2 regions of the Isoptericola nanjingensis genome follow, and region 2 is predicted to be linked to the other one. Evidence: predicted binding sites of a transcription regulator. Region 2 holds the regulator's gene; the other holds the start of a gene.
What was found. The regulator HspR, encoded in region 2, represses chaperone genes until heat shock. The targets are predictions, from matches to a motif close to AAGTTGAGTCNNNNNGACTCAACTT.
Positions count from the first base shown of each region.

Region 1: ACQP6G_RS16255 (LppM family (lipo)protein) is a predicted target of HspR. The motif match lies at 6,003-6,027, and genes of this name have one in related genera.

Region 1 is NZ_JBNOZL010000007.1:384,868-393,515, forward strand. It holds gene ACQP6G_RS16225 (MrpF/PhaF family protein) at 1-177, shown strand, start outside; gene mnhG (monovalent cation/H(+) antiporter subunit G) at 174-530, shown strand; gene ACQP6G_RS16235 (cation diffusion facilitator family transporter) at 554-1,606, shown strand; gene ACQP6G_RS16240 (methylated-DNA--[protein]-cysteine S-methyltransferase) at 1,634-2,152, opposite strand; gene ACQP6G_RS16245 (AlkA N-terminal domain-containing protein) at 2,218-3,810, opposite strand; gene ACQP6G_RS16250 (alpha/beta hydrolase) at 3,873-4,877, opposite strand; gene ACQP6G_RS16255 (LppM family (lipo)protein) at 4,870-5,940, opposite strand; gene clpB (ATP-dependent chaperone ClpB) at 6,087-8,648, shown strand, end outside.
Region 2 is NZ_JBNOZL010000009.1:98,723-107,370, forward strand. It holds gene dnaK (molecular chaperone DnaK) at 1-1,394, shown strand, start outside; gene grpE (nucleotide exchange factor GrpE) at 1,391-2,026, shown strand; gene ACQP6G_RS18355 (DnaJ C-terminal domain-containing protein) at 2,131-3,135, shown strand; gene ACQP6G_RS18360 (heat shock protein transcriptional repressor HspR) at 3,206-3,631, shown strand; gene ACQP6G_RS18365 (DUF1540 domain-containing protein) at 3,798-4,106, shown strand; gene ACQP6G_RS18370 (hypothetical protein) at 4,135-4,941, opposite strand; gene ACQP6G_RS18375 (sigma-70 family RNA polymerase sigma factor) at 5,159-8,648, shown strand, end outside.

The DNA.
Region 1 (8,648 bases), on a different contig from region 2:
GCCCGGTTCGCCGCGAAGGAGCCGGAGGGCGAGGGCCGCGTGCGCACGCGCGAGGAGGTCGCCGCCCAGGCGCGCGCCGCCGACGTGCCGCGCGGGGAACAACGGCACGAGCAGCGCGACGGGGCGCGCGTCGATGCCGAGGACGACGCCGAGAGCGCGGAGGGTGGCCAGCGATGACCCACGTCGACCCGGGGGTGTGGACGACGGTCGCCGACACCGTCGCCGCGGTCTGCCTGCTCGCCGGCGCGTTCCTGACGCTCGGCGCCGGGCTGGGCCTCGTGCGCTTCCCGTCCCTGCTGGCCCGCATGCACACCGTCACGAAGCCGCAGGTGCTGGGCCTCATCCTCCTGCTCACGGCGCTCGCGCTCCGGGTGCGCAGCTGGTCGGCCGTCGCGATGCTCGTGCTGGTCGTCGCGTTCCAGCTCGTCACGTCGCCCGTCGCCGCGCACATGGTGGGCCGCGCGGGGTTCCGCACGGGCAAGGTCGACCCCGACGACCTGCGCCCCAACGAGTTCGGCGAGCCCGACTGACCCGCGGCTGATAGACCGGGCGCATGGCACCAGCCGAGCCCGACCCCGCCGCCGCGCCCGACCCGTTCGCCGCTCTCGCGCACCCCGCGGAGACCGATCCCGCCGCCGCGCCGCCGGAGCCCCTCGCCAGCCCGCGCGTCGTGCAGGACGCGCACTCCGGCGGCGAGAGCACCCTCACGGTCGTCGTGGCGTTCGCCGCGAACGCGTTCGTGGCCGTCGCGAAGTCGGTGGCGGCGGTCGTCACCGGGTCGGCGTCGATGCTGGCGGAGGCCGTGCACTCCTGGGCGGACACCGGGAACGAGGTGTTCCTCTTCGTCGCCGACCGCCGCTCGCGCCGCCCCGCCGACCGCGAGCACCCGCTCGGCTTCGGCCGCGAGGCCTACGTGTGGTCGATGTTCGCCGCCATCGGGCTGTTCGCCGTCGGCGCCGGCGTGTCCATCACGCACGGCATCCAGGAGCTGGTGCACCCCGAGCCCGCGAGCGACTTCGGCGTCGCGTACGCCGTGCTCGGCATCGCGTTCGTGCTCGAGGGGATCTCGTTCCTGCAGGCCAGCCGGCAGGCGCGGGCCGAGGCGAAGAAGGCCGAGCACGACGTCCTGCACCACGTGCTCGTCACCTCCGACCCCACGCTGCGCGCCGTCTATGCGGAGGACGCCGCCGCGCTCGTCGGCCTCGTCGTCGCGTTCGGGGGCGTGCTCGCGCACCAGCTCACCGGGTCGCCCGTGCCCGACGCCGTCGGCTCGATCGTCGTCGGCGTCGTGCTGGCCGTCGTCTCCCTGGTGCTCGTGGACCGCAACCGCCGCTTCCTCGTCGGCGAGGCGGCCCGGCCCGAGACCCGGTCCGCCGTGCTCGCGCACCTCGTCACGATGCCGCAGGTGGAGCGGGTCACCTACCTGCGGCTCGAGTACGTGGGGCCGCGATCGCTGTACCTGGTGGCGAGCGTCGACCTCAGCGGCAACGAGCCGGAGGAGACCGTCGCGCGGCGCCTGGACGACCTCGAGCGGGCGGCGACGCGGGTGCCGGTCATCGCCGGCGCGGTGTTCACCGTGTCCACGCCGGAGGAGCCGTCGCTCTGACGTCGTCGCGGGTCGCGGGTCGCGGGCTCAGCCGGCGTGGCGGGCCTCGTGGGCGAGCAGGCTGCGCTTGACGTCGAGGCCGTAGCGGAAGCCGCCGAGGCTGCCGTCGGTCCGCAGCACCCGGTGGCACGGGACGAACAGGGCGGCGGCGTTCATCGCGCACGCGCCGGCCGCCGCGCGGACGGCCGCAGGGCGGCCGGACAGCTCCGCGTAGCGGGTGTACGTCACGGGGTCCCCGGCGTCGACGGTGCGCAGCACGTCCCACGCGTGCGCGCGGTACGGGCCGGAGACCTGGCGGACGGGGACGGCGTCGATCGCGCGCACGTCCCCCGCGTAGTAGGCGCGGACCGCGGCGACGGCAGAGGCGACCGCGGGGTCGTCGTCGGGCACGGGCGTCGTGGCCGTGGGCCGGACGTCGGGGTGGACGAGACCGACCAGGGCGTCGGCGTCCGTCGTCCAGCCGGACGCGAGGACCGTGCCGTCCGGGTCGACGACGACGGTGAACGGACCGTCGGGGGTGCTGAGGGTGGTGGTGCGGGCGGACATGGTTCCTCCGGGAGGTCGGGTGCCGAGCCTGCGCTCGAGCTCGGGGTGCGGGCTGAGAACGTGCGTCACTGCCTGGTCGGCGGGAGGGCGGCGCGCCACAGGTGCAGGGCGGCGTACGAGCGCCACGGCGCCCAACGCCCGGCGCGGGCGGCGAGCGCGCGCGACCGGGCCGCGCGCGGGGCGTCGTCGGGCAGGCCCAGGTCGACGCCGGCCGCGGCCGCGCCCGCAAGGAGCGCGACGTCGCCGTCGAGCCAGGAGTCCGGGTCGCGCAGCACGCGCATCGCCACGTAGGCGGCCGTCCACGGTCCGATCCCGCGGCGCGCGACGAGCGCGGTGCGCAGCGCGTCGCCGTCGTCGCCCACCCCGACGGCGAGGGTGCCGTCGTCGAGGGCGCCGGCGGTGTCGACGACCGTCGCGACGGACCGCGCGGGCAGGCGCAGGTGCTCCGCCGCCGCGGTCGCGACCTGGGCCGCCGTCGGGAACAGGCGCGTGAGCCCGGGGACCGCGGAGGCGTACGGGGTGCCCGCGCCGGCGGCGAGCCGGCCGAGGTGCGTCCGCGCGGCGGCCACGCTGATCTGCTGCCCGACGATGGCGCGCACCACGATCTCGTGCGGGTCCACCGTGCCGGGCAGGCGCAGGCCGGGCCTGCGGGCGACGAGCGGCGCCAGGGCCGGGTCGTCGGCGAGGGCCGTGTCGACGGCGGCCGGGTCGGCGTCCAGGTCGAGCAGCCGGCGCAGGCGGGCCACCGCCACCGAGACGTCGGCGGCTGACGCGAGCTCCAGGCACACGGCGACCCGGCCGGGCCCCACGCCCGGCCCGGCCAGGACCTCCGCCGCGCCGGGTCCGTGGGGGAGCAGCAGCGTACGGGCGTAGCGCACGTCGTCGCCGTCGAGGTCCGCGACCTCCACGCCGTCGACGGCGCGCGCCGCGAGGAACGCGACGACGCCGCGGGCGTCGAACGGCTCGCGCACCGGCAGCTCCAGGTCGAGGCGGACGCGCGCGACGTCGCCCCGATCCGCCGCGGGACCGGGTCCCCCGGCGAGGGAGATCCCGTGCCGGAAGGCCGGGGGGCGGCGGCGCGCGCGGGCGCGCAGCTCGCTCGGCGCGACGGCGAAGACCTCGGTCATCGTGTCGTTGAACTGCCGGATGGAGCCGAACCCGGCCGCGAAGGCGACGTCCGCGAGCGGCAGGTCGGTGCCGACGACGAGACTCCTCGCGGTCTGGGCCCGCTGCGCGCGGGCCAGGGCGAGCGGGCCGGCGCCGAGCTCGGCGGTGAGCAGGCGGTGCACCTGCCGGGCGCTGTACCCGAGGTGGGCCGCGAGCCCGTCCGTGCCCTCGCGGTCCACGACGCCGTCGGCGATGAGGCGCATCGCCCGTCCGGCGAGGTCGCGCCGCAGGTCCCAGGCCGGGGTGCCGGGCGCGGCCTCGGGCAGGCACCGCTTGCAGGCGCGGTAGCCAGCCTCGTGCGCGGCCGCCGAGGTGAGGTAGAAGGTGACGTTCTCCGGCTTCGGCGTGCGCGCCGGGCAGGACGGGCGGCAGTAGATGCCCGTGGAGCTGACCGCCGTGAAGAACTGCCCGTCGAACCGGGTGTCCCGCGCGGCGATGGCGCGGTACCGCTCCTCGAACTCCCGCGCGTCGGGGTGGGCCGTCGTCGTCATGCCCCCATCCTCACGCGGTCCACCGACGGCGGGCTAGCGGGAATCGGACACGACCGTGGGCGCTAGGGGAGCGCCTCGATCCAGTCCAGCACGGTGGTGAGGTACGTGTCGCGGGCGGGCTGCGGCGAGAGGGCGAGATCGTGCGCGCCGCCGGCGACCGTCCGCACGGTGACGTCGCTGCCCAGGCGGGGCGCCCGGTCGCGGATGTGCGCGACGTCCAGCACGGAGTCCGTGGTGACCAGCTCGTCGTGCCACGACCGGGCCGGACCGGACCGGTCGGACGCGAGCACGAGGACCGGGATCGTGAGGCCCAGCCCGCGGGCCACCCGGTGCTGCGCGCGGCGCACGGAGCGCAGCCACCCGGCGCGGGCGGGGAAGCCGGCGTGCGGCTTCCAGGCCAGGTCGTAGTCCCACTCCCCGCCGGTCTCGTGGTGCAGCGCGGCGCCGTAGTGCTCGCCGACGGAGCCCACGGCCAGCCGTGGCGCGACGCGCCCGACGACGTCGATCGCCCAGGTCGCCGGGCCGCGCATCAGCCAGCTCTCGTTGAGCTCCAGCCACGGGCTGTTGAGCACGAGCGCGTCCGCGCGGCAGGGGCGGGCGTTCGCCCACAGGGGCGCGACCAGGCCGCCCGTGGAGTGCCCGAGCACCACCAGCCGCTCGTGTCCCGCAGCGCGCACGACGGCGGCCGCGGCGTCGAGGTCCTGGGCGTACAGCGCCAGGTCGTCCACGAGGTTGGGGTCGCGCCCGGCGGCGACGTGCGCGGCCAGCGCCCGCCCGTGGCCGCGCAGGTCGACGGCGTAGAACGCGTGCCCGCGGGCGGCGACAGCGCGCGCGACGTGCGGGTGGAAGAAGTAGTCGACGAACCCGTGCACGGACAGCACCGCCGTGCGCGCGACGCCCTGAGGGCCCGGCGCGCCGTCGTCGTCCGGCGTGGACGGCACGTGCCGCACCAGCACGGCCTCCGCGCCGCCGGGCAGCGGCAGCGTGCGCGCCCGGAACTCCGGGCCGAGGACGTCCTCGCGCCACGCCCCGGGCTCGGGGCGTGGCGCGGTCGGCGCGTCAGGCACCCTGCGCGGGACCGGACGGGCGGTCCTCGTCGCCGGGGCGGTCGCCGGTCGTGCCCGTGACGTCGGGCTCGACGTCGGGCTCGGGCGCGGTGGCGTCGCCGACGGGCTCCTGCCGGACGGTGTCCTCCTCGCCCGGGCGGCCGGGCTCCAGCGGCTCCGCGACGGGTCCGGTCGTGGGGCCGGCGGGCGTGGCGGCCTCGGGCGCGGCCTCCGGCTCGAGCGGTTCGGCGACCGGGCCGGTGTACGGTGCGGCGGGCGGAGCCGCGGGCGCGCCGAAGACCTGCTCCTCCGGCGTCGGACCGGCGGCGGGGACGGCCCCGGGGGCGGCCTGCGCGGCGAGGGCGGTGTCGCCCGCCGCGGTGCCCGTGACCGGGGCGGGGCGGCGGTTGTTCCGCACGACGAACCACACGACGAGGCCGATGACGACCAGCCCGACGACGAGCCCGACGATCCACCACGGGAAGCTGCTGCCCGCGGTGGCTACGCCGACGGCGTGGATCTCGGCGTTCTCGCCGACCTTCGGCGTCCAGGTGACGGTGTTGCCGTCGATGGCGCCGGTGGCGTCGCTGACCGGGCCGGGGAAGGTGATGGCGAGGCTGACGTCGAAGGCGTCCTGGACGTTCTGCGGCAGAGACTTCAGCTGGTCGGCACCCTCGGAGAGGTTCATGGTGCCGTCGACGACGTAGTTGTCGCCGTCGCGGGTGATGGTGAGGTCCTCGCCGCCCTCGCCCGAGATCTGGCTGATCGGGGCGTCGGTGAAGGTGTACCGGGTGCCGGTGTACTCGTCGTCGGAGTACGGCTCCTGGGACGTGCCCTCGGGCAGGTTCTGGGACAGCTCCCCGCCCGCCTGCTTCCACAGCTCGCCCGGCTCCATCCCCATGGTCTCGGCGAGGCTGTTGGAGACGGCCATGACGATCGAGCCGGAGACGGTGTCGTCCTCCGACAGCGTCATGTCCATGTCGACCTTCATGCACCCGGCGAGGGCGAGGAGGCCGACGGCGGCCAGGACCGCCGCGATCGCGGTGCGGAGGCGGCGCACGGGGCCGCGGGCTGGAGTGGTCACCGGCCCAGCATCCCGCAGCGGCCGTCCGCGAGCCACCCGGCGCCCCGGGCGGCTTGCGATCAAAGTTGAGCGGAATACACTCAACTTTGGCGGCGTTCCCCCGACAGACGTTCTCCCGTGTCATCGCACGTCATCCCGGAGGTCCCATGGACATCAAGCTCACGACCATGTCGCAGCAGGCGCTCGGCGACGCCGTCCAGTCGGCGTCGGCCGCGGGCAACCCCCAGCTCGAGCCCGTGCACCTGCTGCAGGCGCTGCTCCAGCAGTCGGGCGGCGTCGCCGTCGGCCTGCTCGACGCCGTCGGCGCGAACACCCAGCAGATCGGCCAGCGCGCCCGCGCGGCCCTCGTCGCCCTGCCGCAGGCGAGCGGGTCCGCCGTCGCGCAGCCCGCGCCGTCGCGCGCGACGAGCGCCGTGCTGGAGAACGCAGCCAAGGAGGCCGAGGCGCTCGGCGACGAGTACGTCTCGACGGAGCACCTGCTCGTCGCGCTCGCCGCCGGGCAGTCCGCCGCCGCCCAGGCGCTGACCGAGGCGGGCGCGACCGCCGACGCCCTGCGCGCCGCGCTGCCCGCCGTCCGCGGCTCGTCCCGCGTCACCAGCCCCAACCCCGAGGGCACGTACAAGGCGCTGGAGCAGTACGGCAGCGACCTCACGCAGCGCGCCCGCGACGGCCAGCTCGACCCGGTCATCGGCCGCGACTCCGAGATCCGCCGCGTCGTGCAGGTGCTCAGCCGCCGTACCAAGAACAACCCCGTGCTCATCGGCGAGCCCGGCGTCGGCAAGACCGCCGTCGTCGAGGGCCTGGCCCAGCGCATCGTCGCGGGCGACGTCCCGACGTCCCTGCAGGGCAAGCGCCTCGTCGCGCTCGACCTGGCGGGCATGGTCGCGGGCGCCAAGTACCGCGGCGAGTTCGAGGAGCGGCTCAAGGCCGTGCTCGAGGAGATCACCGCGTCCGACGGCGAGGTCGTCACCTTCATCGACGAGCTGCACACCGTCGTCGGCGCGGGCGCCGGCGGCGAGGGCGCCATGGACGCGGGCAACATGCTCAAGCCGATGCTCGCCCGCGGCGAGCTGCGCCTGGTCGGCGCCACGACCCTCGACGAGTACCGCGAGCACATCGAGAAGGACCCGGCCCTCGAGCGCCGGTTCCAGCAGGTGTTCGTCGGCGAGCCGTCCGTGGAGGACACGGTCGCGATCCTGCGCGGGCTCAAGGAGCGGTACGAGGCGCACCACAAGGTGACGATCGCCGACTCCGCGCTCGTGGCCGCCGCCGCGCTGTCCGACCGGTACATCACCGGCCGCCAGCTGCCCGACAAGGCGATCGACCTCGTCGACGAGGCGGCGTCGCGCCTGCGCATGGAGATGGACTCCTCGCCGGTCGAGATCGACGAGCTGCAGCGCGTCGTCACGCGCCTCGAGATGGAGGAGGTCGTGCTCAAGGAGTCCGACGACGCCGCCTCCACCGAGCGCCTCGAGCGGCTGCGGGCCGACCTCGCCGACACGCGCGAGAGGCTGGCCGCGCTCACCGCGCGGTGGGAGTCGGAGAAGGCCGGCCACAACCGCGTCGGCGACCTGCGCGCCCGCATCGACGAGCTGCGCACCGAGTCCGACCGGCTGCAGCGCGAGGGCGACCTCGAGTCCGCCGCGCGCCTGCTGTACGGGGAGATCCCGCAGGTCGAGCGCGAGCTCGCCGACGCCGAGCAGGCCGAGGCGTCGCAGGGGGCCGACGAGGCAGCCGCGCACGAGGCGCCGATGATCGCCGACAAGGTGGGCTCCGACGAGATCGCCGAGGTGGTCTCCGCCTGGACCGGCATCCCCGCCGGGCGCCTGCTGCAGGGCGAGTCGGAGAAGCTCCTGCACATGGAGGACGTCATCGGCGAGCGGCTCATCGGCCAGACGGCCGCGGTGCGCGCGGTGTCCGACGCCGTGCGGCGCTCGCGGGCCGGCGTGGCCGACCCCGACCGGCCGACCGGGTCGTTCCTGTTCCTCGGCCCGACCGGCGTCGGCAAGACCGAGCTGGCCAAGTCGCTCGCGGACTTCCTGTTCGACGACGAGCGCGCCATGGTGCGCATCGACATGTCCGAGTACTCGGAGAAGCACTCCGTGTCGCGGCTGGTCGGCGCGCCCCCCGGGTACGTCGGCTACGAGGAGGGCGGGCAGCTCACCGAGGCCGTGCGGCGGCGCCCGTACTCCGTCGTCCTGCTGGACGAGGTGGAGAAGGCGCACCCCGAGGTCTTCGACATCCTGCTTCAGGTGCTCGACGACGGCCGACTCACCGACGGCCAGGGCCGCACGGTCGACTTCCGCAACGTCATCCTCGTGCTGACGTCGAACCTGGGCTCGCAGTTCCTCGTGGACCCGGCGCTCGACGACGCCGCCCGTCGCGAGGCGGTCATGGCGGCCGTGCGCGCGTCGTTCAAGCCGGAGTTCCTCAACCGGCTCGACGACGTGGTCATCTTCGACGCGCTCAACGTCGAGGAGCTGGGGGAGATCGTCGACCTCCAGGTCGCGGCGTTCGCGAAGCGGCTGGCCGACCGGCGCATCACGGTGGACGTCACGCCCGCCGCGCGCGAGTGGCTGGCGCTGGAGGGCTTCGACCCCGCGTACGGCGCCCGCCCGCTGCGTCGCCTGGTGCAGCGCGAGATCGGCGACCGGCTGGCCAAGGAGCTGCTGTCCGGCGCCGTGTCCGACGGCGGCACCGTCGTCGTC
Region 2 (8,648 bases):
AGCTCATCCTGGTCTTCGACCTGGGCGGCGGCACGTTCGACGTCTCGCTCCTCGAGGTCGGCAAGGACGAGGACGACTTCTCCACCATCCAGGTGCGCGCCACGTCCGGCGACAACCGCCTCGGCGGCGACGACTGGGACCAGCGCATCGTGGACCACCTCATCAAGCAGGTGAAGAACAGCGCGGGCGTCGACCTGTCCAAGGACAAGATCGCCCTGCAGCGTCTGCGCGAGGCGGCCGAGCAGGCCAAGAAGGAGCTCTCGTCCGCGACGAGCACCAGCATCTCGATGCAGTACCTGTCGATGAGCGAGAACGGCCCCGTCCACCTGGACGAGAAGCTCACGCGGGCGCAGTTCCAGCAGATGACGCAGGACCTCATCGACCGCACCAAGGCGCCGTTCCACGCGGTCATCCGCGACGCCGGCATCTCGGTCTCCGACATCGACCACGTCGTGCTCGTGGGTGGTTCCACCCGCATGCCGGCCGTGACCGAGGTCGTCAAGGAGCTCACCGGTGGTCGCGAGCCCAACAAGGGCGTCAACCCGGACGAGGTCGTCGCCGTGGGCGCGGCCCTGCAGGCCGGCGTCATCGGCGGCGAGCGCAAGGACGTGCTGCTCATCGACGTCACCCCGCTGTCCCTCGGCATCGAGACCAAGGGCGGCGTGATGACCAAGCTCATCGAGCGCAACACGGCCATCCCGACCAAGCGCAGCGAGATCTTCTCCACGGCGGAGGACAACCAGCCGTCCGTGGCGATCCAGGTCTTCCAGGGCGAGCGCGAGTTCACCCGCGACAACAAGCCGCTGGGCACGTTCGAGCTCACCGGCATCGCCCCGGCGCCGCGCGGCGTCCCGCAGATCGAGGTCACCTTCGACATCGACGCGAACGGCATCGTGCACGTGTCCGCCAAGGACCGCGGCACGGGCACCGAGCAGTCGATGAAGATCACCGGCGGGTCGGCCCTCCCCAAGGAGGACATCGACCGCATGGTGAAGGACGCCGAGGAGCACGCCGCCGAGGACAAGAAGCGTCGCGAGGAGGCGGAGACCCGCAACCAGGCCGAGGCCTTCGCGTACTCGATGGAGAAGCAGATCGCGGACAACCGCGACAAGCTCCCCGCCGAGGTCGTGACCGAGGTCGAGGCCGACATCGCCGGCGTCAAGACCGCCCTGGAGGGCGAGGACGCCGACGCGGTGAAGGCCGCGTACGAGAAGCTCGGCGCGTCCTCGCAGAAGATCGGCCAGGCGCTCTACGCCACGGCCGAGCAGGAGCAGGCCGCGGGCGACACCCCGGCGGCGGAGGACGACGCGGCCGCTGCCGCGGGCGCGACGTCCGCCCCCGACGAGGACGTGGTCGACGCCGAGATCGTCGACGACGAGGACGACAAGAAGTGACGGACGAGAACACGCAGGGGACCCCCGAGCCCGAGGGCTCGGGGGAAACCCCGTTCAGCTTCACGGACAAGCGGAAGGTCGACCCGACGTCCGGGGAGGCCCGGGAGGCGTCCGGCGCCGCCGGCGACCAGGGCGAGCCCGAGGGCGTCGACCCGCTCGCGGCGCTCGACTTCGAGCCCGAGGGCGAGGCCGCCGAGAGCGCCGAGGTCCTGGCGGCGAAGGCGGAGGCGGCCCAGCACCTGGACGCGCTGCAGCGCGAGCGGGCGTCGTTCACGAACTACCGCAACCGGTCGCTGCGCGACCAGGAGGCGGCGCGGACCCAGGGCACGCAGGACGTGCTCGCCGCGCTGCTGCCGGTGCTCGACGACATCGAGCGCGCCAAGCAGCACGCCGAGCTGAGCGGGCCCATGGCGGCCATCGCGGAGAAGCTCGACGCGTCGCTGGCGAGGTTCGGCATCGAGCGGTTCGGCGCGGTCGGGGAGGAGTTCGACCCCAACGTCCACGAGGCGCTCATGCACAACGTGGACCCCGAGGCGACGGTGACCACCGTCGCGATGGTGGTCGAGCCCGGCTACCGCATCGGCGACCGGGTCGTCCGCGCCGCCCGCGTGGGCGTCGTCGGCCCCGAGTGACACCATCCGCGAGATCGACCTGCCCGTCGTGAGACCGACCTGCCCAGGGTCGAACTCACGACGGGCGGGTCGATCTCGCGGACAATGACAGGAAGGAGGGCGTCGTGACAGGTCAGGACTGGATCGAGAAGGACTTCTACTCCGCTCTCGGCGTCCCCAAGGACGCGGACGACGCGGCCATCAAGAAGGCGTACCGCAAGCTCGCGCGCCAGTACCACCCGGACCAGAACCCGGGCGACGCGTCGGCGGAGGCGAAGTTCAAGGAGATCGGCGAGGCGTACGCCGTGCTGTCCGACTCCGAGCAGCGCCAGCAGTACGACGCCGTGCGCGCCATGGCCGGCGGCGCCCGCTTCGCGGCGGGCCCGGGCGGGGGCGGCGGCAACGGGTTCGAGGACGTCTTCGGCTCGATGTTCGGCGGCGGTGCCGGCCCGAACGTGCGCTACCAGCAGTACCCCCAGGGTGGTGCGGGCGGCGGGGGCTTCGAGGACATCCTCAGCTCCATGCTCGGCGGCCAGGGGGGCTTCCGCGGCGGCCGGCAGCGCGCCGGCTTCACCACGCCGCAGAGGGGCCCGGACGTCGCGGCCGAGACCACGCTGCCGTTCCGTACGGCGGTGGAGGGCGCCACCGTCGAGTTCACGGTGGACGGCCGCAAGGTCAAGACCAAGATCCCCGCCGGGGTGAACGACGGCCGCAAGCTGCGCATCCGCGGCAAGGGGCGCCCGGGCTCGGGCGGCGGCGACGCCGGCGACCTCGTGGTCACCGTGCACGTCGCGCCGCACCCGGTGTTCACGCTCGACGGCGCCAACCTGCGCATGACGGTCCCGGTGACGTTCGCGGAGGCCGCGCTGGGCACGACGGTCGAGGTGCCGACGCTCGACGGGCACACCGTGAAGCTCAAGGTGCCGGCCGGCACGCCCACCGGGCGGGTGCTGCGGGTCAAGGGCCGCGGCGTCAGGACCACGAAGGCGCAGGGCGACCTGCTGGTCACGGTCCAGGTGGCCGTGCCGCAGAAGCTCAGCAAGAAGGCGAAGGAGGCGCTCGAGGCGTTCGCCGCCGAGAGCGACCACGAGGACGTGCGGGCGGGGCTCGCGCAGCGCGCGGCGGAATGACGCCGCGGCGGGGCGCGGGCCGACCGGCCCGGGGCGGCACCGAGGAGCGGCACCGAGCGAGGAGGTAGCGATGGTCACCGAGGACGCGCCGGTGCTGACCGTGTCGCAGGCGGCCCGGCTCGCGGGCATGCACCCGCAGACGCTCCGGCAGTACGACCGCCTCGGGCTGGTCACGCCGCGCCGCACCGCCGGCCGCGGCCGGCGCTACTCCCAGCGCGACGTCGCACGGCTGCTCGAGGTGCAGCGCCTCGCGCAGGTGGAGGGCATCAACCTCGCCGGGATCCGGCGCATCCTCGACCTGCAGGAGCACGTCGCCCAGCTCGAGGGCCGGCTCGCGGCGCTCGCCCTGCAGCCCGGAGGCCGGGTGTTCACGGCCGGCACGACGGGCGACGTCGTCGTCGTGCGCCGCGGCCAGCGCGTGCGCCGCGCGGAGCGGGCCGATCTCGAGGCCGAGGAGGGCGCGCTGGTGCTGTGGCGCCCGCACCGCCGCGGCTGACGACTTTCCGCAACGCAATTCTTCGCTAATTCTCGGGGCAATGGGTAAGGCATTCCTTATTCGACCCGTCGCGAATTCGATCGCGCATTCACTGTGCAATTCCGTGCGAGAGGAATATCGTGGTCGAAGGCGGCGAGAGCCGGCGTCGAGCGGCGAGGAGCGCACCATGAGCACGCTGATGGAGATGCCCGAGGTCACCGAGTGCACGGTCGAGGGCTGCGGCTACAACCACGACCACGGCTGCCACGCCGGGGCGGTGACGATCGCGGGGCACAGCGGCGACGCGGCGTGCGCCACGTTCATCCCGCTGAGCTCCAAGGGCGGCCTCGAGAAGGTCGTCGCCCACGTGGGCGCCTGCCAGCGCGGCGACTGCGTCCACAACACCGACCTCGAGTGCGCGGCGTCGGCCATCCGCGTCGGCCCCGGCCCCGACGACGAGAGCCACGCCGACTGCCTCACGTACGCGCAGCAGTGACCCGATCCCCGGGGCGCCCCCGGGGCGGCTAGCGGGCCAGCTGCGTCAGCAGCTCGACGGCGGCGGCGTGCGACGTCGGGAGGCGCTCCACCCACACCCGGGTGGGGCGCCTCAGCACGTCCCCGAGGCCCATGAGCGCGGCGTTGCGCTCCACCACCCCGCGGGTGGCCTTGGCCAGGTCGGGCACCCCCGTGTCGCGCCGCGCGAGCACCGTGAACACGCCGTCCGTGAGGGCGGCCATCGGATGACCCTCCCCGAAGACCTGCTCGAGGGCGCGGCCGACGGTCGCGGAGCGTGCGGCGCGGTCCCACGGGGCGAGGCCGTCGACGGCGACGTCCACGACGACGAGGCAGTGCGTGTCCGGCGCGCCCTGGTCCGCGCCGACGGCGGCGCCGTACGTCTCCCGCAGCCGCTCGGCCAGGTACTCGCGGGTGGGCAGCCCCGAGCTGGGGTCGCGCAGCGCGCCGAGGGCCGGCTCTGCGTCCCGGCCTCGCACCCACCCGACGGCGACCGCGCGGATCGCGTCGGGGTCCGGCGGGCGGTGGGCGGAGCGGTACAGGCACTCGACGTCGTCCAGCGTCTCGCCCAGGCCGACGCCGGCCCGCCCGCGCGCGGCGCCGAGCCGGTGCGCGGCGGCGTGGGGGGAGCGGCCCTCGTCGAAGGCCTCGACGAGGGCGTCGACGGCGGGGTGGTACCAGTCGTCGGGACGCAGCCACACCTCGGCGAGACTCGTCGCGCGCCAGCGGTCGAGCACGTCCGGGACGTGCTCGGGTGCGTCGTGCTCGGGCGCATCGTTCTCGGGCGCGCCGCGGGGCCCGCTCGTGGACCGGTTCATGTGGATGGGACCGCCATGGTCAGCCATCATGACGCAGTTGTCGGCCACTTTCATCGGTAGGTGCCCCGGGATAGCCCTCTCCGCTGCCCGAGGCACGGAAAACTGCGGGAATCCTGCGCTGTTCCTGGGGAATTTCACCCCGGAGGACGAGGCGGGGAGCACGTAGAGTACGGGAGTCTGCGGTTGGGTGCGCAGTGCAGCCAGAGTGAGGTCGGCCATGACGGACGTCTACGTGGGGTCAGACGACTCGGCGCGCAGCGACGCCGAGCTGATCCTCGACGTGCGCGGCGGTGACCTCGAGGCGTACGGGGCCCTCTACACCCGGCACGTCCCGGCGGCGCGAGCTGTGGCCCGGCAGTACGTCCGGTCGTCGGCCGACGCGGACGACCTCGTGTCGGAGGCGTTCCACCGCGTGCTCGACGTGCTCCAGCACGGCGGCGGCCCGGACGCGACCTTCCGCGCCTACCTGCTCACCGTGGTGCGGCGCCTCGCCGCCGACCTCGCGCGGGGCGTGAAGCGCACCCGCCCGACGTCCGACGACGGCACGTTCGAGGCCGCGCTCGGCCTCGTGGACCCCACCGACGTCGCCACGTTCGAGGGCTTCGAGCACTCCGTGGTCAAGAACGCCTACCAGGCGCTGCCGGAGCGCTGGCAGGCCGTGCTCTGGTACACGGAGATCGAGGGGCGTGCGCCCGCGGAGGTGGCCCCGATCCTCGGGCTCACGCCCAACGGCGTGTCCGCGCTCGCCTACCGCGCTCGCGAGGGGCTGCGGGTCGGCTACCTGCAGGAGCACCTCACGCACGCGCCCACCGACGGCTGCCGCGTCGTGAACCCTCTGCTCGGCGCCTACGTGCGGGGCGGCCTCGCCCGGCGCGAGGTGGCGAAGGTCGACGCGCACCTCGAGACGTGCGGGGAGTGCCGGTCCCTCGTGCTCGAGCTCGGGGACATCGCGCACGGCATGCGGGCGGTCGTGGCGCCGCTGGTCGTCGGGCTCGCGGGCCTCGCCGTCGTCGGCGCGCTGCCCATCGGGGGCGCGCTGGGCGGTGCCTTCGGCGGGTCCGTCGCGGCCGGGAGCGTGGGGGCCGGCAGCGCCGCGGGTGCCGGGAGCGCGGGGAGCGTCGGCGCGGTCGCGGGCACCAGCACCGCCGCGTCGGGCACGGTCGGCACCGGCGTGGTCGGGGGCGCGAGCATCACCGGCGGCGCGGGCGTCACGAGCAGCGCCGCCGCCGGGACGACGGCGGCCGCGACGGCCGGTACGACGGCGGCCGGGACGACGGCCGCCGGAGCCGCCACGGCGACCGCCGCCACCGCGGGCACGACGGCGGCGGCTACGGCGGGCACCGCGGCCGCTGCGGGCGCCGCCGTCGGCACGGCGAGCGTCGCCGCCGCGGCGAGCGCGGTCGCCGTCGCGACCGTCGGGGTCGTCACGGTGCTCAACGCGCTCGGCGGCGGGGAGGAGCCGCCCACGGCCGCGCCGCAGGCGCCCGTGACCGTCCAGGGCGCCCCGTGGACCCCGCCCGGGGAGCAGCCGGGCGAGGGTGCGGTGCGGCCCGCCGAGGACGAGCCGGACGAGCCGGCCGAGCCCAGCGCCGACCCGACGAACCCGGTCAACCTGCTCGGCACCACGATCTTCGCCCCCGTCGCGGACCTCACGGTCACGGCCGCCGGTGCCCCCCTCGACCCGCGCACGGCGCAGCCCCTGGTGCTCACCGTCGCCAACACGGGGAAGGCCACGGCGAGCGAGACGGTCGTCGAGGTGGCGCTCCCGGACGGCGTCGACCTGGCCATGCCACAGGCGCCGGCCGGCGCGTCCGTCGGCGACGTGCTCGCGGCGGACGCCCTGTCGTGCACGCCGGGGGACACCACGGCGCGGACGGCGCGCTGCACGGTCGGCACCCTCGAGCCGGGCACGTCCCGCGACGTCTCGGTGCCGGTGCGCGCGAACGCCGGCGGCAGCTACGCGATCGGGGCCGCGGTCTGGGCCGAGGGCGTGGGGCGGGAGAACATCGCCCTGCCGCCCACCACCGTGCGGCCGTTCGGCGCGGAGCTCACGGCCTCCAGCGGCGACGCCGTCCCGGTCTCGAACCCGGGCGCGGCCTGGGTGCCCGTCACGGTGCGGAACACCGGCGACCAGCCCGCCGCCGCCTGGTCGGTGCAGCTGGGCGTGCCCGCCGGGCTGCGGCCCGTCACGAGCGACGGCGACCTCGCCTGCGTGCCGGGCGCGGGCGGCGACCAGGGCGCCGTCTGGACCTGCGTGGCCAAGCCCGAGGCCGCCCCGCTGTCGCCGGGCGAGCAGCGGTCCGTCCGGCTGCGCGTCGTCGCGGACGGCTCGGCCACGCCCGGGCCGATGGCGGTCTCCGCCGCACCGCAGCTGCCCGGCTCCCCGCACACCGTGGGCGGCAACGCCGCGGTGACGGTGGCGCAGTCGTGGGCCGGCGCGGCCTCGGGGGCACGCGCGGTCGAGGCCCGGTGCGCCGCGGTCGGCGGCGTGGCCACGGCCTCCGCCGTGGTCGAGGGCACGTACGTCAACCTCACCGACCAGAGCCTCGCGGTGCGGCTCGACGCCGCGGGAGACACCGCCGCGGCGGCGCAGGAGGTCGCGCCGGGTGCGTCGGTCACCGTGCGGGTGCCCGACGGGCTCCGGGTCCCCGCGGGCGGCGCCACGTGGACGGTCGCGACGACCCTCGGCGGCCAGACGTACCGGACCAGCGTGCCCGCCGGGACGCACGGTTCCGCGGAGTGCTACGACCCGAGCTGGGCCGTCTCGAAGACCGCCGAGACCGTGAACGTCGACGGCCGCCTGCAGGTGCGCGGCACGCTCACCAACACCAGCGACGAGGCGATGCGGGTCGCGATGACCGCCGCCGGGGTCAGCACCGAGCCGAAGCGGCTCGCGCCGGGCGAGAGCGCGACCTTCGTCGCCGCCACGGACCGCACGTCGCTCTCCGCGGGCGCCGCCGAGTTCCAGCTGTACCGCTGGGTGGCCGACCGCGACAACGACGAGCCCGCGCAGGGCGTGGTGCCCGCCGTCGCCCCGACGGCGTCGTACGACGCCGCGACGCTCGCGCCCGCCGTCGGCGGGCCGGTGACGCTCACCGCGGCCGAGTGCCGGTTCGACGCCTCCGCCGACAGGTCGTGGCGCACCGTCACCGTCCCCGTGGACAACGGCGGCTCCACGCACGCGGTGCGCTTCGCGGCGTCGGACGGTGCCGGGAACGGGGATGCCGCGACGGTCGCCGCCGGCGCCACCGGCACCCTCACGGTGTCCGTGCCGTGGGGCACCCGCAGCCTGGCGGTCACCGCCGACGGGCGCGACCTCGCCACCGTGGACGTGCCGGCCTTCGAGAGCTGCGCCACGGTGACCTGGCCCGGATCGGTGGACGTGTCCACCGCGACCCGGTGCGTCGACGACCGGGCGCGGGTGGAGGTCGACGTGCGCAACCGTGGCGACGTCGCGTGGACGGCGGCCCTCGGCGACGGGGACGGGACGTCGGTCGAGCCGGGCTCCACCGCCACGCTCCGCACCTCCCCGGGCGGGCTGACGGCCGACGCCGGCCACGTCACGGTGCGGCTCTCCCGCGAGATCGAGAAGCGCACGCGGTCGGTCGAGCGGACGTTCGACCACGACGCCGTGTCGTGCGTCGTCGTCGACCCGCAGGCGCGGCTGGACCCGGGCGCCGTGCAGGTGGAGAAGGGGCGGTGGCGCT